One region of the Streptomyces sp. NPDC039430 genome, then DNA from elsewhere that is predicted to be linked to it. Evidence: riboswitches for the same ligand, from Rfam matches in the RefSeq annotation. Region 1 holds a riboswitch; the other holds the start of a gene.
What was found. A riboswitch is a leader RNA that binds a small molecule or an ion and turns the genes downstream of it on or off. The one in region 1 is predicted to bind cobalamin.
Positions count from the first base shown of each region.

Region 2: it holds a riboswitch for cobalamin, as region 1 does, so the genes downstream of both, ACZ7LS_RS32690 (cobalamin biosynthesis protein) here and ACZ7LS_RS08060 (ribonucleoside-diphosphate reductase subunit alpha) in region 1, are expected to answer to the same signal.

Region 1 is NZ_JBVKAK010000002.1:672,320-683,721, forward strand. Features, by position in the region: gene ACZ7LS_RS08060 (ribonucleoside-diphosphate reductase subunit alpha) at 1-2,097, opposite strand, end outside; cobalamin riboswitch at 2,251-2,378, opposite strand; gene mctP (monocarboxylate uptake permease MctP) at 2,518-4,152, opposite strand; gene ACZ7LS_RS08070 (DUF3311 domain-containing protein) at 4,149-4,406, opposite strand; gene ACZ7LS_RS08075 (GntR family transcriptional regulator) at 4,636-5,400, opposite strand; gene ACZ7LS_RS08080 (sugar ABC transporter substrate-binding protein) at 5,689-6,987, shown strand; gene ACZ7LS_RS08085 (carbohydrate ABC transporter permease) at 7,119-8,114, shown strand; gene ACZ7LS_RS08090 (carbohydrate ABC transporter permease) at 8,111-9,016, shown strand; gene ACZ7LS_RS08095 (glycoside hydrolase family 3 protein) at 9,025-10,575, shown strand; gene nagB (glucosamine-6-phosphate deaminase) at 10,680-11,402, opposite strand, start outside.
Region 2 is NZ_JBVKAK010000020.1:53,575-64,976, reverse strand. Features, by position in the region: gene cobC (Rv2231c family pyridoxal phosphate-dependent protein CobC) at 1-681, opposite strand, end outside; partial or broken gene ACZ7LS_RS32720 (cobalamin biosynthesis protein) at 1,002-1,370, opposite strand; gene ACZ7LS_RS32715 (ZIP family metal transporter) at 1,506-2,252, shown strand; gene ACZ7LS_RS32710 (cobyrinate a,c-diamide synthase) at 2,285-3,718, opposite strand; gene cobO (cob(I)yrinic acid a,c-diamide adenosyltransferase) at 3,726-4,325, opposite strand; gene ACZ7LS_RS32700 (putative cobaltochelatase) at 4,325-6,442, opposite strand; gene ACZ7LS_RS32695 (cobyric acid synthase) at 6,471-8,054, opposite strand; gene ACZ7LS_RS32690 (cobalamin biosynthesis protein) at 8,051-9,079, opposite strand; cobalamin riboswitch at 9,063-9,259, opposite strand; gene ACZ7LS_RS32685 (hypothetical protein) at 9,473-9,700, opposite strand; gene ACZ7LS_RS32680 (inorganic phosphate transporter) at 9,715-10,998, opposite strand; gene ACZ7LS_RS32675 (class II aldolase/adducin family protein) at 11,175-11,402, shown strand, end outside.

The sequences.
Region 1 (11,402 bases):
GCCGCGCTGCGGGATCTCCCACGCCGTGCGGAACAGCTCCCGCACCTCCGCCGGGATCCAGGTGAAGCCCGCCACCGAGCCGCTGGACTCGCGCAGCGCCTCGCGTGTCTGCGCGTCCCAGACGCCGAGCCGCTTCAGTTCGTCCACCAGGTACGAGTTGACCTGGAGGAACTCCCCGGAGAGCGTCTCGCGCTTGAAGAGGTTGGAGACCTGTGGCTCGATGCACTCGTACACGCCCGCGATCGAGGCGATCGTCGCCGTCGGGGCGATGGCGAGGAGCAGCGAGTTCCGCATGCCGGTCGTGGCGATCCGGGCGCGCAGCGCCTCCCAGCGCTCCGGCCAGTTCAGCTCCACGTCGTAGTGGTCGGGGTGCAGCACCCCGCGCGCGGTGCGCGTCTCGGACCAGGCGGGGAGCGGGCCGTCGCGCTCGGCGAGCGCGCAGGACGCCTCGTACGCGGCGAGCATGATCCGCTCGGCGATCTTCGTGGAGAGTGCGGCGGCCTCGGCGGAGTCGAAGGGCAGCCGCTTCTTGAAGAAGACGTCCTGGAGGCCCATCGCGCCCAGGCCCACCGGGCGCCACCTCGCGTTGGAGTTACCGGCCTGCTCGGTCGGGTAGAAGTTGATGTCCACGACCCGGTCGAGGAAGGTCACGGCCGTGCGGACGGTCTCGTCGAGCCGCTCCCAGTCGATGTCCCCCGACTCCAGCACGAACGCACCGAGGTTGATGGAGCCGAGGTTGCAGACGGCCGTCTCCCCGTCGTCCGTCACCTCCAGGATCTCCGTGCAGAGATTGGACGAGTGGACGACGCGGCCGGGCTCGGCGGTCTGGTTCGCCGTACGGTTCGAGGCGTCCTTGAAGGTCATCCAGCCGTTGCCCGTCTGGGCGAGGGTACGCATCATCCGGCCGTACAGCTCCCGGGCCGGGACGGTCCTGCGCGCCAGTCCCGCGGCCTCCGCCTCGCGGTAGCGGGTGTCGAACGCGTCGCCCCACAGGTCGACCAGGTCCGGCACGTCGGCGGGGGAGAAGAGGGACCAGTCGCCGTCCGACTCGACCCGGCGCATGAACTCGTCCGGGATCCAGTGCGCGAGATTCAGATTGTGCGTACGGCGGGCGTCCTCGCCGGTGTTGTCGCGCAGCTCCAGGAACTCCTCCAGGTCCGCGTGCCAGGTCTCCAGGTACACGCAGGCCGCGCCCTTGCGCCGGCCGCCCTGGTTGACGGCCGCGACCGAGGAGTCGAGGGTGCGCAGGAACGGGACGATGCCGTTGGAGTGCCCGTTGGTGCCCCGGATCAGCGAACCGCGCGAGCGGATACGGGAGTACGAGAGCCCGATGCCGCCCGCGTGCTTCGAGAGCCGCGCCACCTGGTGGTACCGGTCGTAGATCGAGTCCAGCTCGTCCAGCGGGGAGTCCAGCAGATAGCAGGAGGACATCTGGGGGTGGCGCGTACCGGAGTTGAAGAGGGTGGGGGAGGAGGGGAGGTAGTCCAGCCGGCTCATCAGCCGGTAGAGCGCGGCGACCTCGTCGAGCGCGCGGGCGCTGTCGTCCTCGGCGAGTCCCGCGGCGACGCGCAGCATGAAGTGCTGCGGGGTCTCGATGACCTGGCGGGTGATCGGGTGGCGGAGCAGATAGCGGCTGTAGAGGGTCCGCAGCCCGAAGTAGCCGAAGCGGTCGTCGGCGTCCTGGTCGACGAGCGCGTCGAGGAAGTCGGCGTGCAGCGTGACGAAGCCGGCCGTACGGTCCGCGATCAGGCCCTCGCGGTGGCCGGTGGCGACGGACGCGGAGAACGCCACGGCGCCCTGGCCCGCGGCCTCGTCGGCGATGGTGCGGGTCAGCAGCCTGGCCGCGAGCCGGGAGTAGGCGGGGTCCTCCGAGATCAGCCCCGCGGCCGCCTCGGTGGCGAGCGCGCGCAGCTCGGCCTCGTCCGACCGGGCGTTGCGGCCGCGCAGCGCGGCGGCGGCGACTCTTCCGGGGTCGGTGTCGGGCAGATCGGCGGTCAGGTCCGTCAGGGTCCGCAGCAGTGCGGACCCGGGTCCGTCGGCCGCCCGCGCGGCGGCCTCGGAGATGCCTGAAGCCGGATCGGCTGGCGCGATGGTCACGTGGTGCTCTCCCTCGCTCGGCTCTGGGCCGTCGGGGAGGGGAGCGGGCTTGTTCTCGCGGTACGGGGCGTACGGCCCGGATGCGGGCAGCACGGCGTACGGCGCCCACCGGCCCATCCACGAGGCCCGGACGTCTCGGCGTCCGATTCGGTCGAAGCGGACGCACTGTCGGCAGGTGTTCGGACTCGTGGGTATGGCAAAGCACACCACATCACACCGTTGCGGGACAGTTCCGGATTCGCACCGGATTCCCCTGCGTGACAGCGAGGTCGAGCATACATGTGGGGGCTGGCTCGGGTGCCACCCCCCAGATGTTGTGTCGTGCGTCATTCCGTCCGGGCCCGCGGCGGACAGCGAAAGGCCGCCGGATCCCCCTCGTACCAAGGGATCCGGCGGCCCGTCGCGCCGTACGGCCGTCCGTCAGTGGCCTCCGGGGGCGCCCGAGGTCGCCGCGGGGAGTTCGGCCTTCACGCCCGGATCGCCCGCGTCCGCCGTGTAGTCGGAGGGGCTCGTCTCGTCCGTGCCCTCCGGCGCCTTGGCCGCGCGCAGGGCGAAGGTGAGCACCACCGTCACCACCAGGTTGAGCACGAACGCGGTGAGGCCGATGTAGCCGATCTCGCCCAGGCCCGGGATCTCCTTGGACGAGCCGCCGAAGTGCGCCTGGGTCGGGCTGGCCACGCCGTACGCCGCCGCCGTGCCGTAGATCATGCCGACCGCCCAGCCCGCGAGCAGCGCCCAGCGGTGGAACCAGCGGGTGAACAGGCCGCCGACCAGCGCCGGCATCGTCTGGAGGATCCAGATCCCGCCCAGCAGCTGGAAGTTGATCGCGACCGTCTTGTCCATGGTCAGGACGAAGGCCAGCGCGCCCACCTTCACCAGCAGGGAGACCAGCTTCGAGACCTTGGTCTCCTGCGCGGGCGTGGCGTCCGGCCTGATGAAGTCCTTGTAGATGTTGCGGGTGAAGAGGTTCGCCGCGGCGATCGACATGATCGCGGCCGGCACCAGCGCGCCGATGCCGATGGCCGCGAAGGCCACCCCCGCGAACCAGTCGGGGAACATCGTCTCGAAGAGCTGCGGGATCGCCAGCTGTCCGTTGTCCACCTTGATCCCGGCGGCGATCGCCATGAAGCCGAGCAGCGCCAGCAGACCCAGCATCAGCGAGTACAGCGGCAGGATCGTGGTGTTGCGCCGGATCACCTCACGGCTGCGGCTGGAGAGCGTCGCCGTGATGGAGTGCGGATACATGAAGAGCGCGAGCGCGGAACCGAGCGCCAGCGTGGCGTAGCCCCACTGCCCGGCCTCGCCCGGCGCGAGCGAGCCGCGTGGCTGGCCGGTCGCCGGGTTGGTCTGCGCGAAGGCGTCGCCCGCCTTGGCGAAGATGTCGTCGAACCCGCCCAGTTTGATGGGGATGTAGATGATCGCCACGACGATCACGATGTAGATCAGCGTGTCCTTGACGAAGGCGATCAGCGCGGGCGCGCGCAGCCCCGACGAGTAGGTGTACGCGGCGAGCACACCGAAGGCGATCAGCAGCGGCAGGTCCTTGATGAACCAGTGGGTGTTCTCACCGCCGCCGACGCCCATCACGTCCAGCACGGCCTGGATGCCGACGAGTTGGAGCGCGATGTACGGCATCGTGGCGAGGATGCCGGTGACGGCGACCGCCAGCGACAGGCCCTTCGAGCCGAACCGGCCCCGTACGAAGTCGGAGGTGGTGACGTAGCCGTGCTTGTGCGACACCGACCAGAGCCGGGGCAGGAAGGTGAAGATCAGCGGGTAGACGAGGATCGTGTACGGCACGGCGAAGAAGCCGGCCGCGCCCGCCGCGTAGATCGCCGCCGGTACGGCCACGAACGTGTAAGCCGTATAGAGGTCGCCGCCGAGCAGGAACCAGGTGACCCAGGTGCCGAACGACCGGCCGCCCAGGCCCCATTCGTCGAGGCTGTTCTCGTTGGCGGCCTTGCGCCAGCGGGCCGCCAGGAACCCCATGACCGTGACGGCCACGAAGAAGAAGATGAAGACGGCGAGTGCCACGCCGTTCACGCCGTCCTTCATGCCGGCGCACCTCCCTTGCGGGAGCGCTGGTCACGCTTCCACAGCTGGTAGGCCGTCATCGTGAGCACCGCCGAGACCGGGACCCAGAGCATCTGGTACCAGTAGAAGAAGGGGATGCCGATGAAGGTCGGCTCGATCTTCGCGTAGGACCCGACCCACAGCATCGCCACGAAGGGCGCCAGGAGACAGAGGGCGATGATCACCCGCGCAGGGGTGACCGTGGGGGGTCGTTTCTCCTCCGGAACTTCTGACACCGCGGCTCCGTCCCTCGATGATCGCCTGTGGTAATGAGCAGGAAATCTAAGCGAAGGCGCTGGTCAGCGTCACCCCTTGGCAGCAACTCGTTACGGCAACGGTATGCGGACAGGGGCGGTGCCGGAGGGCGCGCCGCCCCGGCGCGTGCCGGGGGCGGCGCGTGCTGTCCGTGCGCGGCCGTGCTGTCCGTGCGCGGCGCGCGCTGTCGGTGGTGGACGGGCCGTGCTGTCAGTGGGCCGGGCGCTTCAGCCTGGCCACGAACTTGTAGCGGTCGCCCCGGTAGACGGACCGCACCCACTCCACCGGCTCGCCGGCCGCGTCCAGGGAGTGCCGCGAGAGCATCAGCATCGGCAGCCCGACATCCGTACCGAGCAGTCCCGCCTCGCGCGGGGTGGCCAGCGAGGTCTCGATGGTCTCCTCGGCCTCGGCGAGATGGACGTCGTACACCTCCGCCAACGCCGTGTAGAGGGATGTGTACTTGACGAGCGAGCGGCGCAGCGCGGGGAAGCGTTTGGCCGAAAGGTGGGTGGTCTCGATGGCCATCGGCTCGCCGCTGGCCAGCCGCAGCCGTTCGATGCGCAGCACGCGCCCGCCGGTGGTGATGTCCAGCAGCCCGGCCAGGGTGTCGTCGGCGGTGACGTAGCCGATGTCCAGCAACTGCGAGGTCGGCTCCAGGCCCTGGGCCCGCATGTCCTCGGTGTACGAGGTGAGCTGGAGCGCCTGCGAGACCTTGGGCTTGGCGACGAACGTGCCCTTGCCCTGGATGCGTTCGAGCCGGCCCTCGACCACCAGCTCCTGGAGCGCCTGGCGCACGGTGGTGCGTGAGGTGTCGAACTCGGCGGCGAGCGTACGCTCCGGAGGCACCGGCGTACCCGGCGGCAGCGTCTCCGTCATATCGAGCAAGTGGCGCTTCAGCCGGTAGTACTTGGGCACGCGCGCCGTGCGGGTGACGGGTCCGCCCTCGGTCTCCGTGCCGCCCCCGTCCGTGGCCATGGCCTGCCTTCCCGACTCCTGTGCTGCTGCCGTCACCGGCTCCTCCGTCTGTCGCGGCTCACATGGTGGCACGGTCCGGCCACGGGTCGTCGCCCTGCCTCAGGTGTCGGTCCGATAACGGACACGACTGCCCTTCTTATACACCCTTGACACCCCTAAAGGTCTAGGCCAAGCTCCCCGTACTGGTCTAAACCATTAAAGACCAGGTCCCAGCCCCAGCAGTACTCGTCGTAAGTCTTCGCGGTCTTCGCGGTGGGCAGGGGTTGCAGCATCCCTGAGGAGGGTGGCGTGAAGCGCAAGCTCATCGCGGCGGTCGGCGTCGCGGGCATGATGGTCGGACTTGCCGCGTGTGGTTCGGATGAAGGCACGGCGTCCAAGGATCCCAAGGACCGTAAGGAGACGCTGACCGTCTGGCTCATGTCGGACGCGCAGAGCACCTGGCCGGAGCTGGTCAAGGATGTCAACGCGCAGTTCAAGGCGAAGTATCCGAACGTGACGGTCAAGGTCCAGTACCAGCAGTGGGCGGACAAGGCCAAGAAGCTCGACGCGGCGCTGGCCGGTGACAAGTACCCCGACGTCGTCGAGCTCGGCAACACCGAGACCATGACGTACATCCTCAACGGTGCGCTCGGCGAGATCGACCCGAAGAAGTACGAGAACTCGGACACCTGGATCAAGGGTCTGAAGGACACCTGCGCCTTCGAGGGCAAGCAGTACTGCGTGCCTTACTACGCCGGTGCGCGCGTGGCCATTTACAACAAGGACATGTTCAAGGCCGGCACCGGCTCGGACCAGCTGCCCACCACCGAGGCCGAGCTGGCCACGGCGCTCGACAAGGTCGGCGCCAAGTACGGCAAGGACAAGGCGTTCTCGCCGCTCTACCTGCCGGGCCGTTACTGGTACGCCGCCATGTCCTACGTCGCGGCGTACGGCGGTCGGATAGCCGAGTACGACGAGGGCGCGAAGGAGTGGAAGGCCACCCTCTCCACCCCGGAGGCCCAGAAGGGCATCCAGCACTTCGTCGACCTGGTGAAGAAGTACAACCACGGCGACAAGACCAAGGACGAGCAGGACCACGCCAACGTCATGGCCAACGAGAAGACCGCGCTTCTCTACGGCAACGGCTGGGAGGCCGGCAGCGTCGTCGACTCCGCCACCAACGGCAACCCGAAGCTGAAGGACAAGATCGGCACGGCCGGTATGCCCGGCCCCGACGGCAAGGCCCTGCCGTCCTTCATCGGCGGCTCCGACCTCGCCACCATCTCCAAGTCCAAGGTCCAGGACCTCGGCGAGGAGTGGATCGCGGCCTTCACCAGCGGCAAGTCGCAGGAGGTCCTCGCCTCCAAGAACATCCTGCCGAACAACACCAAGCAGCTGGAGCCGCTGAAGGCGAAGCCGGAGACCGCGCCGATCGCCAACGCCGTCCCGGACGCGTGGTTCACCCCGATCGCCCCCGGCTGGACCGCCATCGAGAAGAAGGAAACCCTTGAGGTGATGCTGCTCGACATCATCAAGGGCACGTCGGTGGCCGACGCCACGAAGGCGGCCGACGCGGAGATCAACCAGCTGATCAACGAGGAGTCCTGAGTCCCACGAGCCCATGAGCCCCCGGCTCATGTGTCTCCGACTCTGTTGATCGCCTACGGGGGGTGGCAGGCCCGCGAGGGCTCCGCCGCCCCCCGTCCTCCGGTACCAGGTCCGAACGGAAGGCCCGCACAGTGAGTGCCGCCGACATGAAAGCAGCCGACCCTCCGGTAGCCGTCGCACGCGTCGCCGAGAGATCCGGCTCCCAGCCGCCCGCGGGCGGGCAGCGCAAGCGGCGCAAGGCCGGCGCGCTGCTGCCGTATCTCCTGATAGCTCCCGCGTTCGTCGCGATCGCCGCCGTCTTCGTCTGGCCGCTCATCAAGACGATCCTCATGTCCTTCCAGGACGTCGGCCGCCGTGAGCTGTGGACCGGGGAGGCCGCCCCGTGGGTGGGCTTCGAGCAGTTCACCAACATCCTCGGCGACGGCGAGTTCTGGGCCGTCGTCTGGCGGACCCTCATCTTCATGGTCGCCTGTGTGGTCGCCACGATGGGTCTCGGACTCGGTATCTCCATGCTGATGCAGCGCATGGACACCTGGGTACGGCTGCTGCTCACCGCGGCGCTGGTGGCCGCCTGGTCGATGCCGCTGCTGGTGGCGACGTCCATCTTCCGCTGGTTCGCCGACTCCGACTACGGCGTCCTGAACATGGTGCTGACCAAGTACCTCGGGATCGACGCCCAGGGCCACAACTGGTTCCTCGACCCCAAGCAGGGCTTCCTCATCATCGGAGCCGTCGTCGTCTGGGGCGCCATCCCCTTCGTCGCCGTCACGCTCTACGCGGCGCTCACCCAGGTCCCCCGGGAGCTGGAGGAGGCCGCGGCGCTCGACGGCGCGGGCGTGGCCGGGGTCTTCCGCTATGTCACCTGGCCGGTCATCAAGCCGGTGTTCCAGATGGTGGCCACGCTGTCCGTCCTCTGGGACTTCAATATCTTCGGCCAGATCTTCCTGATCCGCGGCAACAAGCCGGAGCCGGAGTACTCGGTCCTCGGGATCTACTCGTTCGAGAAGGCCTTCGAGTCCAACTCGTTCAGCCAGGGTGCGGCCATCTCCCTCATCACGGTCCTGCTGCTCTCCGGTGTCGCCGTGTACTACCTGCGTCAGCTGCTCAAGATCGGAGAGGTCGAATGAGCGCCTCCACCTCCCAGGCCCTCCGCCCGGACACCGAGCGGGGCACCGCGCCGGACGCCCGGCAGGTCCTGCGCCAGGACCGCAAGAAGAACCGGCTCGTCTACAACATCCTGGGCCTGGCCGTCTTCGTCCTCATGGCCTTCCCGGTGTACTGGCTGATCATCAGCGCCCTGCGGCCGAACCACGAGATCCGCAGCTACGACCAGACCCTCTGGCCGTCATCGCTGACCTTCGACAACTTCCAGCGGGCCATCGACCAGCCGAACTTCGGCACGGCCATCCAGTCCAGCCTGATCGTCTGCGGCGTCGCGGTCATCGGCGGCATGCTGCTCGCCACCATCGCCGCCTTCGCCATCGGCCGCTTCCACTTCCGCGGCCGCAAGTTCTTCATGATCGTGCTGCTCGTCGTGCAGCTGCTGCCGCCGACCGCGATGCTGATCCCCATCTACATCCAGCTCAACGACCTGGGCGGGCTCAACGAGTACTGGGGCGTCATCGTCATCTACCTGGTCTCGACGCTGCCCTTCGCGACCTGGATGATCCGCGGCTTCATCGTCAACATCCCGCCGGAGCTGGAGGAGTCCGCGATGGTGGACGGCTGCAGCCGGATGGGCGCCTTCTGGCGGGTGACCTTCCCACTGCTCGCCCCCGGTCTCGCCGCGGCGGCGATCTTCTCCCTGATCACGGCGTGGAACGAGTACCTCCTCGCCTACGTCGTCCTCCAGGACAACGACAAGTACACGCTGAACGTGTGGCTGATGAACTTCACCACCTCGCGCGGTATCGACTACGGGGCCCTGATGGCCGCCTCGACCCTGATCGCCATCCCGGTCGTGGCCTTCTTCCTGCTGGTGCAGAAGTACATGGCCACCGGCCTCACCTCCGGCGCAGTGAAGGGCTAGAACCGCCGATGACCACACTTGTAAGCAGTACGGACACCCTCACGCGCGACGCGCTCGCCGTGCTCCAGCCCGGCTTCCTGGGCACCACCGCCCCTGACTGGCTGCTGCGCCGCCTCGGCGAGGGCCTCTCCTCCGTCGGGCTCTTCGGCCGCAACATCGCCTCGCCCGAGCAGCTCGCCGCGCTCACCGAGCGGCTGCGGGCCGAGCGGGACGACGTCCTCGTCGCGATCGACGAGGAGGGCGGCGACGTCACCCGTCTGGAGGTCGGGCACGGCTCCTCCTTCCCGGGCAACTACGCCCTGGGCACCGTCGACGACGTGGACCTCACCCGGGCCGTCGCCCGGGAGCTGGGCCGGCGGCTCGCCGCGTGCGGGGTCAACCTCAACTGGGCCCCCTCGGCCGATGTGAACTCCAACCAGGACAACCCCGTCATCGGCGTACGGTCCTTCGGCGCCGACACGCCGCTGGTGGCCCGGCACACCGCCGCGTATGTCGAGGGGCTCCAGAGCGCCGGGGTCGCCGCCTGCACCAAGCACTTCCCCGGACACGGCGACACCTCCGTCGACTCGCACCACGCGATGCCCCGTATCGACGTGGATCTCGACACAGTGAACGCCCGCGACCTGCTGCCTTTCCGCGCGGCCATCGCGGCGGGTTCCAAATCGGTCATGAGCGCGCATATCCTGCTTCCCGCGCTCGACCCGGACCGCCCGGCGACCCTCAGCCGACGGATCCTCACCGGTCTGCTCCGCGAGGAGCTGGGCTTCCAGGGCCCGATCATCACCGACGGCATGGAGATGCGGGCCATCGCCTCGGCGTACGGGATCGAGCGCGGCTCCGTCCTCGCGATCGCCGCGGGCGCCGACGCCATCTGCGTCGGCGGCGGCCTGGCGGACGAGGACACCGTGCTGCGGCTGCGCGACGCGCTGGTGGCGGCGGTACGCAACGGCGAACTGCCCGAGGAGCGACTGGCCGACGCGGCCGCGCGAGTGCGCGGCCTCGCCGACTGGACGCGTCGGGTCAGGGGGGCTTCGGAGCCGGGCGCGGATTCGCAGGAGGGGACCGCGCCCGGCACCGCGTCCGCGCCGGACACCGGGATCGGTCTTGTCGCGGCCCGCCGCGCGGTGCGGGTGACGGGCGGCGCGGAGCCGCTCACGGAAGCGCCGTACGTCGCCGCGTTCACCCCCGTCGCGAACATCGCCGTCGGCGAGGAGACCCCGTGGGGCGTCGCGGCCGAGCTGGGGCGGCTGCTTCCCGGTACGGAGACGGGCTCGTACAGCGGCGCCGGAGCGGCCGGCAAGGACCCGGTCGCGTCGGCCGGCGAGCTGCTCGCCGCCGCCGGTGACCGTACGATCGTCGCCGTCGTGCGCGACGCGCACCGCCACCGCTGGATGTCCGACGCGCTGGACGCCGTGCTGGCCGCCCGCCCGGGGACGATCGTGGTCGAGATGGGCGTGAACGAGGCGGAGCCCAGGGGCGCGCTGCACATCGCGACCCATGGCGCCGCTCGGGTCTGCGGACAGGCCGCGGCGGAGGTCATCACGGGCCGCCGGGAGTGACCGTACGCGACCGGTTCCCGGTCCGGTTCTGACACGACGGTGCCGGGCCGCCCCTTCGCGGGGGCGGCCCGGCACCGTCATGTGCGGGCGGGCGGGGCGGTGGCTCAGATGCCCTGCCAGTCCGGCTTGGACGCGAACGTGGCGCGGAAGTAGTCGGCGAGCTTCAGCCGGGACGCCGCCGCCTCGTCCACGACGACCGTGGCGTGCGGGTGGAGCTGGAGCGCGGAGGCCGGTACGAGCGCGGCGACCGGGCCCTCGACGGCCTGCGCGACCGCCTCCGCCTTGCCCTCGCCGGTGGCGAGCAGCACCAGGTGGCGGGCCTCCAGGATGGTGCCGATGCCCTGCGTGATGACATGGTGCGGCACCTCCTCGGGGCTGTCGAAGAAGCGCGCGTTGTCCTCGCGGGTCTGCCGGGTCAGCGTCTTGATGCGGGTACGCGAGGCGAGCGAGGAGCAGGGCTCGTTGAAGCCGATGTGCCCGTCCGTACCGATGCCGAGCAGCTGGAGATCCACCCCGCCGGCCTCGCTCAGCGCGCGGTCGTACGCCTCGCACGCCGCCTGGACGTCCTCGGCGGCGCCGTCCGGGCCCATGAAGGAGCTCTCGCTCAGCCCCAGCGGCTCGACGACCTGGCGCAGGACCACGGAGCGGTACGACTCGGGGTGGCCCGCGGGCAGCCCCACGTACTCGTCCAGCTGGGCTATCCGCGCGCGTGAGGCGTCCACCTCACCGGCGCGCACCTTGGCCGTCAGCGCCTGGTAGATGGGCAGGGGGGTCGAGCCGGTGGCCACGCCGAGCAGAGCGCCCGGCTTGCGGCGCAGCAGGCCCGC
Region 2 (11,402 bases), on a different contig from region 1:
CGCCGCGACCGTGCCCGGCTCGGCCAGTACATAGCCGATCCGCAGGCCCGCCAGGCCCCAGGTCTTGGTGAGGCTGCGCAACACGACGAGCCCCGGCACGTCCATCCGCCCGGCCAGCCCCTCCGGCTCGCCCGGCACCGCGTCCATGAACGCCTCGTCCACCACCAGCGTCCGGCCGGGACGGGCCAGCTTCGCTATCGCCTCGGCCGGGTGGAGCACGGACGTCGGGTTGGTCGGATTCCCGAGCACCACCAGATCCGCGTCGTCGGGCACGGCCTCCGGATCCAGCCGGAACCCGTCCTCCGGGCGCAGCAGCACCCGCCGCACCTCGTGTCCCGCGTCCCGCAGCGCCGCTTCCGGTTCGGTGAACTGCGGATGGACGACCACGGGCCGGCGGGCCGGCAGCGCGCGGGCCAGCAGCACGAACGCCTCCGCCGCCCCCGCCGTCAGCAGCGTCCGCTCGACCGGCAGTCCGTGCCGCGCCGCGACCGCCGCGCGGGCCGCCCGCCCGTCGGGGTAGGCGGCGAGCCCGGTCAGTGAGTCGGCGATGCGCGCGCGCAGCCACTCCGGGGGAGTGCCCGTACGGACGTTGACCGCGAGATCGATCAGCCCCGCGGCTCCGTCCCGCACTTCCGCGTCGCCGTGATGGCGCAGATCGTGGCTGTCAGCGCGCGTAGACATGGCAGTCACGGGGGTCGTCGCCTGATATGGCGTCCGGCGTGGGCGACGGGGCCGACGACGGCCGGGGAAACGACAGCCGGGGAAGCGACCGCGATCCCCGCCGCGGGGACGTCACTCCCCGGCTGTTCTCGATGGACTGGACGACGCGGATCACCGGGCTCCTTTCCCTTTCTCCCGCCACCGGTCTCCCCGGGGCGTCACCACACGGTCCGCGCTCTGCCGCGAGGCCGCTGCTCTCTGTCTGCTCTCCGCCGGCCGCTCTCCGCCTGCTGCCGACACGGACATCATTTCCGCCCGCGCCGGTTCCACTCCGACTGGCTTCTATCCGCCACGGCGCAGGTGACCGAAGCGGGGCGGCCGGCGCCGGCGTCCGACTTCCTTTTCGGTACGAGCAGTTCGCCCCCGCCCGCCAGCGCGGCGGCCTCGGCGACGGACGGTGTCCCCAGCGCCGCCAGCGGCGCCCCGGACGGATTCGGTACGGCGATCCCGGCCAGCAGCGTGGCCGGATATCCCCTCAGGGGGACGCCGAGCCGCGCCGCCGCCCCCGCGATCCCGGCCTCGCCGGTCCTGCTCTCGGCCGTGGCCAGCTCGATCAGGTCGCACGGCGAGAGCCCGGCGTCCCGCAGCGTGGTCTCGATCAGCCCGAGCACCTCCGCCACGGACACGCCGGAGCGCGCGCCGACCCCCACGACGAGCCCCGGCTCCGGCTCGTACCCCGGCTCCCGCCCGTACCCCGGCTCCCGCCCGTACCCCGGCTCCGGCGCGCGCCCCGGCCCCCGCGCCGGATGTGCGAAGTGCCGGTCCGATCCGCTATGCAAGGGCCCATGGCGGTGTTCGTCGCGCTCGGCGCGTTCCTCATGACGCTGTTCGGCGGGTGGACGGCGCAGCGCGTCACCGACCGCCGCCATCTCGTACTGGGCCTGGCCGGGGGGCTGATGCTCGGCGTCGTCGGACTGGATCTGCTGCCCGAGGCGATGCACGCCGCGAGCGGCGAGATCCTCGGGGTACCCCAGGCGCTGCTGCTGTTCGTGGGCGGCTTTCTCGTAGCCCATCTGGTGGAACGTTTGCTCGCCGTCCGCCGCGCGTCCCACGGCGGCGACCCGCACGCCTCCGGCCCCTCGGCAGGCGAGCGGGTGCCCCAGGTGGGACTGACCGCGGCGGCGGCCATGGTGGGCCACAGCCTGATGGACGGCATCGCGCTCGGCGCGGCCTTCCAGGTCGGCGGCGGCATGGGCACCGCCGTCGCCCTCGCCGTCATCGCCCATGACTTCGCCGACGGCTTCAACACGTACACGATCACCAGCCTGTACGGGAACGACCGGCGCAGGGCGATCACGATGCTCGTCGCCGACGCGATCGCGCCGGTGCTCGGCGCCGCGTCCACCCTGCTGTTCACCCTCCCGGCGGAAGCGCTCGGCAGCTACCTCGGCTTCTTCGCCGGCGTCCTGCTCTATCTGGCCGCGGCCGAGATCCTGCCCGAGGCGCACCACGACCATCCCGCGCGCTCCACGCTGCTCTGCACGGTCCTCGGCGTGGGCTTCATCTGGGTGGTGGTCGGCGTCGCCGACTGACCAGGGGCGCCCGTACCCCGCCGGCCCGTCCGTCACGCCGTACATCGCTCCACGAACCGCCGCGCCAGCTCCGGCGCCGCCGCCCAGTGCGTATGCAGATAGCTCGCGTGCACGCCCCCCTGGACGAACCCCTCCACCCTGCGCTCCGGATGCACCACGCCCCACGCCGGAGCCGCCCCGGCGCCCGGTTCCAGCACCGTCCGGTGGAACTCATGCCCCCGTACGCGCGTACCGGCCCGCGCCAGCGCGCTGTCGCCGACCGCCACCGCCTCCCGGTAGCCCAGCGTCAGCCGTCCCGACATCCGCGCGTCGGCCGCCAGCACCCCGCACATCGGCGCCCCGTCCAGGGAGCGCGCCAGATACAGCAGCCCGGCGCACTCGGCTGCCACCGGAGCGCCGGAGTGCGCCAGCTCCGCCACGGCCTTGCACAGCGGCTCGTTGGCCGACAGCTCCGGCGCGTACACCTCGGGGAACCCGCCGCCGATCACCAGACCCCTGGTGCCTTCCGGGAGCACCTCGTCCCGCAGCGGATCGAACGGGACGACGTCCGCGCCCGCAGCCGCCAGCAGCTCGGTGTGCTCCGCGTACGAGAAGGTGAAGGCGGACCCGCCGGCCACCGCGATCACCGGCCGGCCCGCGCCCGCCACGGAGGCGACCGGCTCGACCGCCGGTTCCCACGGCGTCACATCGAGCGCCGGCGCACTGCGCGCGAGCGCAAGCAGCGCCTCCAGATCGCACCCCGCCCGCACCCGCGCGGCCAGCTCCCGCATCGACCCGACCGCCTCCGCGCGCCGCTCGGCGACCGGCACCAGACCCAGATGGCGCGAGGGCGCGGTGACGCCGTCGGCGCGCCGCAGCACCCCCATGACCGGCACGCCCGACTCGTCCAGCGCCTCGCGCAGCAGCCGTTCGTGCCGGTCGGTGGCGACCTTGTTGAGGATCACCCCGCCGATCCGCACCTCCGGATCCCAGGAGGCGAAGCCGTGCACCAGCGCCGCCACCGAACGCGACTGCGACGAGGCGTCCACCACCAGGACCACCGGCGCGCGCAGCAGCTTCGACACCTGGGCGGTGGAGGCCAGTTCGCCCTGGCCCGACGCGCCGTCGTAGAGCCCCATCACGCCCTCGACGACCGCCAGGTCACAGCCCGCCGCGCCATGCGCGAACAGCGGCCCGATCAGACCGGTACCGCACATGTACGCGTCGAGATTGCGGCCCGGCCGGACACGCGCGGCGGAGCCGGGGACGACGGCGGAGCCGGTCGCGCCGACCGGTCCGTAGGCGCCCGATGCCCCCGGGGAGACGGCCAGCGCGTGATACCCGGGGTCGATGTAGTCGGGCCCGACCTTGTGCGGGGACACGGCCAGACCGCGTTCCGAGAAGGCCGCCATCAGCCCCGTCGCGACCGTGGTCTTGCCGCTCCCGGAGGCGGGCGCGGCGATGACCAGACGCGGGACGTTCACCATGGGACGTTCACCACTCGATACCTCTCTGGCCCTTCTGGCCCGCGTCCATCGGATGCTTGACCTTCGTCATCTCCGTGACGAGATCCGCGAAGTCCATCAGCTTCTCCGGGGCGTTGCGCCCGGTGATCACCACATGCTGGGTGCCGGGGCGTCCGCGCAGCACCTCGATCACCTCGTCGGTGTCCACCCACCCCCAGTGCAGCGGATAGGCGAACTCGTCCAGCACGTACAGCTTGTGCGTCTCGGCCGCCAGATCGCGCTTGACCTGCTCCCAGCCCTCGCGCGCCGCCTCCTCGTTGGAGTACTGCGCGTCGCGCTGCACCCAGGACCAGCCCTCGCCCATCTTGTGCCAGGCGACAGGACCGCCCTCGCCGCTCGCCCCCAGCACCTTCAGCGCCCGCTCCTCGCCGACCTTCCACTTCGCGGACTTCACGAACTGGAACACCCCGACCGGCCACCCCTGCGTCCAGGCGCGCAGAGCGAGCCCGAACGCCGCCGTCGACTTGCCCTTGCCGGTGCCGGTATGGACGAGGACGAGCGGACGGTTGCGGCGCTGGCGGGTGGTGAGCCCGTCGTCCGGTACGGATTCCGGCTGTCCCTGTGGCATCAAGCGGCCCTCCTGGGTCGTCCGTTGTGTGCGTGCGTCTGCCGTACATCCCGCTGTACGTCCCTGACCAGGCCCGCGATGCTGTCCGCGCGCAGCTCGTCGAGCGTGATGGCCGTACCCTCCAGATCCGCGGCGAGCGACGCGGCCAGACCGAGCCGTACCGGACCCGACTCGCAGTCCACGACCACCGAGGCCGTCCCCTCCGAGGCGTGCAGCCGCGCCGCGCGCGCCGCCAGCGCCACCGGATCCGCGCCGTCCGCCGGCCGCGCGCCGGTCGCCCGGCCGTCCGTCACCACGAGCAGCAGCGGACGCCGCGCCGGGTCCCGCATCCGTTCCACCCGCAGCACGTCGTGCGCCTTGAGCAGCCCGGCGGCGAGCGGCGTACGCCCGCCCGTCGGCAGCGACTCCAGCCGGGCCGCCGCCGCGTCCACCGACGAGGTGGGCGGCAGCGCGACCTCCGCCTCCTTGCCACGGAAGGTGATCAGACCGACCTTGTCGCGCCGCTGGTACGCGTCCAGCAGCAGGGAGAGCACCGCGCCCTTCACCGCGCTCATCCGCCGCCTGGCCGCCATCGAGCCCGACGCGTCGACCACGAACAGCACGAGATTCCCCTCGCGCCCCTCCCGGGTCGCCTGCCGCAGATCGTCCCCGCGCACCACCAGGCCGGGACCGCTGCGCCCGCGCGCCCGCTGGTGCGGGGCCGCCGCCTGCACGGTCGCCGCCAGATGCAGCTTGGTGAGCGCGCCCCTGGGCTGCCGGGACCCGGTCGTCCTGCCGTGCTCGGTACGGGCCCGGGAGCGCCGCCCGGCCGCGCCCTCGCCCAGACCCGGCACGCTCAGCGTCTTCGTACGGAACGGTTCGGCGGCCCGTACGGCGGACCGCTCACCGGCCCCGGCGCGGCCCGTCCGCCCCTGGGGCTCCGCCTCCGCGGGCGTGTCGTCCCGTGCCCCCGGGTCGTGCTCGACGGGCGTGTCGTCCTGCCCGGACCCGGACTCGTGCGGCGTGTCGGGGCCCCCGGATCCCTCAGGACCGGACCGCGGCGGGATGCCACCGCCCCCGCCGGGCCCGTCAGGACCCGGGTCGTCGTCCCCGCCGTCGCCGTCCTCGCCCTTGAACTCGTCCAGCGTGTCGTCGAGCTTGTCCTCGTCGAGCCCCGGCGCGTCGAAGGGGTTGCGGCGCCGCCGGTGCGGCAGCGCCAGCAGCGCGGCCTGCCGTACGTCCTCGGCGCGCACGTCCGTACGCCCCGCCCACGCGGCCAGCGCCGCCGCGGTCCGCGCCATCACGATGTCCGCCCGCATCCCGTCCACCTCGAACGCGGCGCACGTCGCGGCTATCCGGAGCAGCGCGGCGTCCCCGAGCCGCACCTCGGGCAGCAGTGCCCGCGCGGCCACGATCCGGTCCCGCAGCGCGGTCTCCTCCTCGGCCCAGCGCGCCGCGAACCCGGCCGGATCGTCGTCGAACGCCAGCCGCCGCCGTACGACCTCCACCCGCAGCTCCGGCTCGCGCGAGGCCGCGACCTCCACGGTCAGCCCGAAACGGTCGAGCAACTGCGGCCGCAGCTCGCCCTCCTCGGGGTTCATCGTCCCGACGAGCAGGAAGCGCGCCGCGTGCCGTACGGAGACGCCCTCGCGCTCGACGTACGAGGCACCCATGGCGGCGGCGTCCAGCAGCAGGTCGACCAGGTGGTCATGGAGGAGGTTGACCTCGTCGACGTAGAGCACCCCGCGGTGCGCGTCGGCGAGCAGACCGGGCTCGAAGGCCTTCACGCCCTCGGACAGCGCCCGCTCGATGTCCAGCGCGCCCACGAGACGGTCCTCCGAGGCGCCCACGGGCAGCTCGACCATCCGGGCGGGCCTGGACGTGCCAGGAGCCGTCTCGTGCGGCCCGTCGGGGCATCGCGGATCGGGCGCGGCGGGATCGCAGCTGAACCGGCATCCGGCGACGACCGGCACCTCCGGCAGCAGCGCCGAAAGGGCCCGTACGGCCGTGGACTTGGCGGTGCCCTTCTCACCCCGCACGAGCACACCGCCCACGGCGGGGCTCACCGCGTTGAGCAACAGGGCGAGCCGCAGATCGTCCATTCCCACCACGGCGGTGAACGGAAAGGGGGTGCTCATATGCTGATCGCTCCTTCGAAGATGGTCGTCATGGCGCTCCCGGCGGAATGAAGGGCAGCCCCGGGGGCGCGCCCTCCTCGATCAGGCGCATCAGCGCGTCCGTGTCCGCGTGCTCCTCGATGAGGTCACCGAGCAGGTCGAGCTGTTCCTCCCGCAACGCGCCGAAGCTCGTGCCGGGCGCGGGGACGAAACGCCGGCCCGCGGTCCGCGCCACCTCCGTCAGGAACCGCCGCCGGAACGCGTCGCTCTCCAGCGCCCCGTGCCAGTGCGTGCCCGTGACAGCCCCCACCCGGCAGCCGTCCAGCGCCCGTCCGTCTGTGTCGGAGACGAAGGCGTCGCCTCCCCGTACGTCGGCGACGCCGTGATGGATCTCGTACCCCTCCACCGTCTCGCCTAGGGCCACGCCCACCGGCCTGGCCAGGGTCTTCTCGCGGGCGAACCGCACCCGTACCGGCAGCAGTCCGAGGCCGGGCACCGCGCCCGCCCGGGACTCCACCTCGTCGTCGATGTGCTCGCCCAGGAGCTGGTAGCCGCCGCAGATCCCCAGGACGGGACGGCCCTCCGCGGCCCGCCGGGCGAGCGCGTCGGCGAGCCCGCGCTCGCGCAGCCACGCCAGCGCCTTGACCGTGCCGCGCGTGCCGGGCACCACCACGAGATCGGCGTCGGCCAGCTCCTCCGGCCGGTCCACGAACCGCACGACGACCCCCGGCTCCGCCGCCAGCGCGTCCGCATCGGTGAAGTTGGACATCAGCGGTACGGCGCAGACCGCGACCCGCAGCACGTCCTCGCCGTACGGGGGAGCGGCAGGCGACTCGCGTACGGCGCCGCGCGCCGAGACGCGCAGCCCGTCCTCCTCGTCGATGCCCAGACCGTGCCGGAACGGCAGGACGCCGAGCGTGGACCGCCCCGTGATCCCGCGGAGCATCTCAAGACCGGGTTCGAGCAGGGAGACGTCGCCCCGGAACTTGTTGACCAGATAGCCCGCGATCAGCTCCTGGTCCTCGGGGGACAGGAGCGCCGTCGTCCCGAAGAACGAGGCGAAGACGCCGCCCCGGTCGATGTCCCCGACGACCACCACCGGCAGCCGCGCGGCCCGCGCGATGCCCATGTTCACGATGTCGGTACGGCGCAGATTGATCTCGGCGGGGCTGCCGGCCCCTTCGCAGATCACGGCGTCGTAGCTGCCGCGCAGCCGCTCCAGGCACTCCAGGACGGGCCCGAGCAGCAATTCCCGCCGCCCCTCGTGCGGTGTCCGCCCCGGGGACGCTTCCTGAGAGGTCCCGAAGAACCCCCTGGCGCTCATTTCTCCCACCGGCCGCCCCATCAGCACCACTTGGCTGCTGCGGTCACTGCCGGGCTTCAGCAGGACCGGGTTCATCAGCGCCGTCGGTTCGATCCGGGCGGCCTGGGCCTGCATCGCCTGGGCCCGGCCGATCTCCGCGCCCTCGCGCGTCACGAACGAGTTCAGCGACATGTTCTGCCCCTTGAAGGGCGCGACCTTCACCCCACGGCGCACCAGCCAGCGGCAGATCCCCGCCGTGACCACGCTCTTGCCCGCGTCGGAGGTCGTGCCGGCTATCAGCAGCCCCCCGCCGCGCCCGCCCCTGCTCATCCGCGTCCCTTTCGCCCGGTCCCACGGCGTAGCGCGCGGTGGGCGAGTCCGTACCCGAAACGGCCCGCCACACAGACCGCGAGGGCGGCCACGGTCACCCGGCGCGACAGCCGTACGGCCCGCTCGATGTCCGCGACCCCGGCCGGCCGGCCCTCGCCGTTCAGCACCGGCCTGTGCTCCACGCGCCCGCCGTACGCGAGCGTCCCGCCCAGCCGTACGCCCAGCGCGCCGGCGAACGACGCCTCCACGGGGCCCGCGTTGGGGCTCGGGTGTTTACGGGCGTCCCGCCGTACCGCCCGCAGGGCCGCGCCGGGATCGCCGCCGACCCCGCCGGCCAGCGCACCGGCGAGTACGGCGGTCAGCCGGGCGCCCGGCGCGCCCACGACATCGTCGAGCCGGGCCGAGGCCCAGCCGAACCTGCGGTACCGGGGCGAGAGATGACCCACCATCGCGTCCAGCGTGTTCACGGCACGGAATCCGGCGAGCCCCGGCACGCCCGCCACCGCCCCCCACACCAGCGCGCCCACGACCGCGTCGGAGGTGTTCTCGGCGACCGACTCCACCACGGCGCGCGCGATCTGCTGTCCGTCGAGCGCCCGCGGGTCACGGCCGCACAGCCGCGGCAGCCGCTCCCTGGCCCGTTCGACGTCCCCGGCGGTGAGCGCGGCGCCGATGGCGCGTGCCTCACGTCCCAGCGAGGTGCCGCCGACCACGGCCCAGGTGGTGGCGGCGGTCAGCGCCACGGAGGCGGTGCGGTGGTCCCGTACGCCCCGGGCCGCCAGCGCCGCGACCCCGGCGGCTCCTCCGGCGCATACCGCGGTGTGCAGTGCGCCCCAGCCCCGGTGGTCGCGCCACAGCCTCCGCTCGACGGCCGTCGCCGCCCGGCCGAACGCGGCGACGGGATGGCCCCGGCGCGGATCGCCGAACAGCAGATCACCCAGGAGGCCCACGGCGGCGCCGTAGGCGAAAACACGCTCGGCGGGCCGACCCCGGCCGCGCACGACGGCCGAACGGCGGCCAGGCATGGCGAAATGTCCTCACTCAGGGTCCGCGCCCCGGCTCGACGTGATGCGGCGGCGAGAGTTCCTGGCTCCTGGAGACGTGGCTCGCAGTGACAGTGGCGGGACCGCGCCGGATTCGCACCGGCTTCCTCTTCTGCCGTCGTCAAATGGCCCCGGAAGTCCACCACGCAGCGCAAACACCCGTCAACTCATCCCTGACCAGCGACGGGACAGTGTGCCGAGCCCCACACGCCACCCCAGCCCCACGGGCACCGAAGAACCGGCCTGGCACGGGCACCGAAGAACCGGCCCGGCACGTGAACCGTGAACCGGCCCGGCACGTGAACCGGCCCCGGCGCGTGACGGACGCGCCGGGGCCGGCCCGGGTCGAGGTGGCGCGGTCGATCCGCCGCCCGGTCAGGCGACGATCAGATAGATCCCGTACGCGACGGCCGCCACGCACAGCGCGAAGCAGGCGTACGCGCCCACGCGGGCCAGGGCCACGGAGCCGGCGGCCCCCTGCGCGCTCGCCTGCTCCTGCTTGGCGAGGCCCACGATGCCGAGGGTGAACAGGCCCACGAGAGCGACGGTGGCCACGAGGCTGACACCGAAGACGGAACCGAGTGCTGCCCAGTCGATGTTCATGCGGTTTCTCTTCCTTACACCGTGGCGGTTCGCGCGGGCTCGCCCGCGGCGTCCGTGGAGCCAGGGGCCGGGATCGTGGTCGACAGTTCCTGCGCGGCACCGGCCGTGGGCGGCGGGGTGACGGCCGCGATGGCGGCGGTGACGACGCCCGCGGGCTCGGTGGTCCCGGCGCCTTCCGCCGCGCCGACGGCTCCGGCCTCGTTCTCGTTCACGTTGGTGTGGTCGACCCGCCGGCGGCGCGAGGCGAGCCAGATCGCCCCGGAGATCGCGACGAGCAGGACGGCGACGACCGCGACGCCCCAGCCGCCCTGGCCGGTCAGGAACTCGGCCCCGGCGGCGACCAGGCCCGCGGCGGGCAGGGTCAGTCCCCAGGCGATGAACATCCGGCTGGCGGTCGACCAGCGGACCACCCCGCCCTTGCGGCCGAGGCCCGCGCCCATCACGGCGCCGGAGCAGGACTGGGTGGTGGAGAGCGAGAAGCCCAGGTGCGAGGAGGCCAGGATGACGGTCGCGGCGCTGGTCTGGGCGGCGAAGCCCTGCTGCGGCTGGAGATCGGTGAGGCCGGTGCCCATGGTGCGGATGATGCGCCAGCCGCCGAGATACGTTCCGAGCGCGATCGCCACTCCAGCGGAGACGATGACCCACATCGGAGGGTTGGAGCCCGGGGCGAGGACGCCGCCGGTGACCAGCGCGAGGGTGATGACGCCCATCGTCTTCTGCGCGTCGTTGGTGCCGTGCGCGAGGGAGACGAGACCGGCGGAGGCGATCTGCCCGGCGCGGTAGCCCTTGGCGGTCGCCTTGTCGTCCGTACGGCGGCCGATGCGGTACGTCAGCCGCGTCGCGAGCAGCGCCGCGAGACCGGCGACGACCGGCGCGGCGAGCGCGGGGATCAGCACCTTCGTGATGACGACGCCGCCGTTGACCCCGGAGGCGCCGACCGACATCAGGGTGGCGCCGATCAGGCCGCCGAAGAGTGCGTGGGAGGAGCTCGACGGAAGGCCGAGCAGCCAGGTGAAGAGGTTCCACAGGATGGCGCCGACGAGCGCCGCGAAGATCACTTCTGTTCTGATGCCCTGTTCGTTGATGAGTCCGCCGGAGATCGTCTTGGCGACCTCCACGGACAGGAACGCGCCGACAAGATTCAGGACGGCGGACATGCCCACCGCGATCTTGGGCTTCAGAGCGCCGGTCGAGATGGTCGTCGCCATCGCGTTCGCGGTGTCGTGGAAGCCGTTCGTGAAATCGAACACGAGAGCCGTCACGATCACGATCGCGAGCAGCAGCGTGATGTGTTCCATTGACCCAGGACCCAGGCAATCTTTTGACGTCAGTGGCCTCGGTGAACGTAGGGAGTCAGAGTGAACGGAAGATGAACTGGGCTCGTCTTCGCGGTGTCCCCATGTGTGGAGAAATCGCCCGCCTGTTCTGCTGAAGTGCCCTGGGCCGTCTTGCTTCCGCCTGACAGGATTCTCTTATGACTGATCAGCGGAGCCGGGACGCGATAGCCGGGGCCTGGCGTGAACTCATCGCCACCGCCCGGAGAACAGCAGGTGAAGGACTTGTCGTCGGCACATCGGGCAACGTGTCGGTACGGATCGGCGAACTGATCCTTGTCACGCCGAGCGGGGTCCCGTATGACCAGCTGACTTCCGAGGACGCCGTCGGCGTCGATCCTGACGGCCGGCAGGTCCTCGGCGATTTC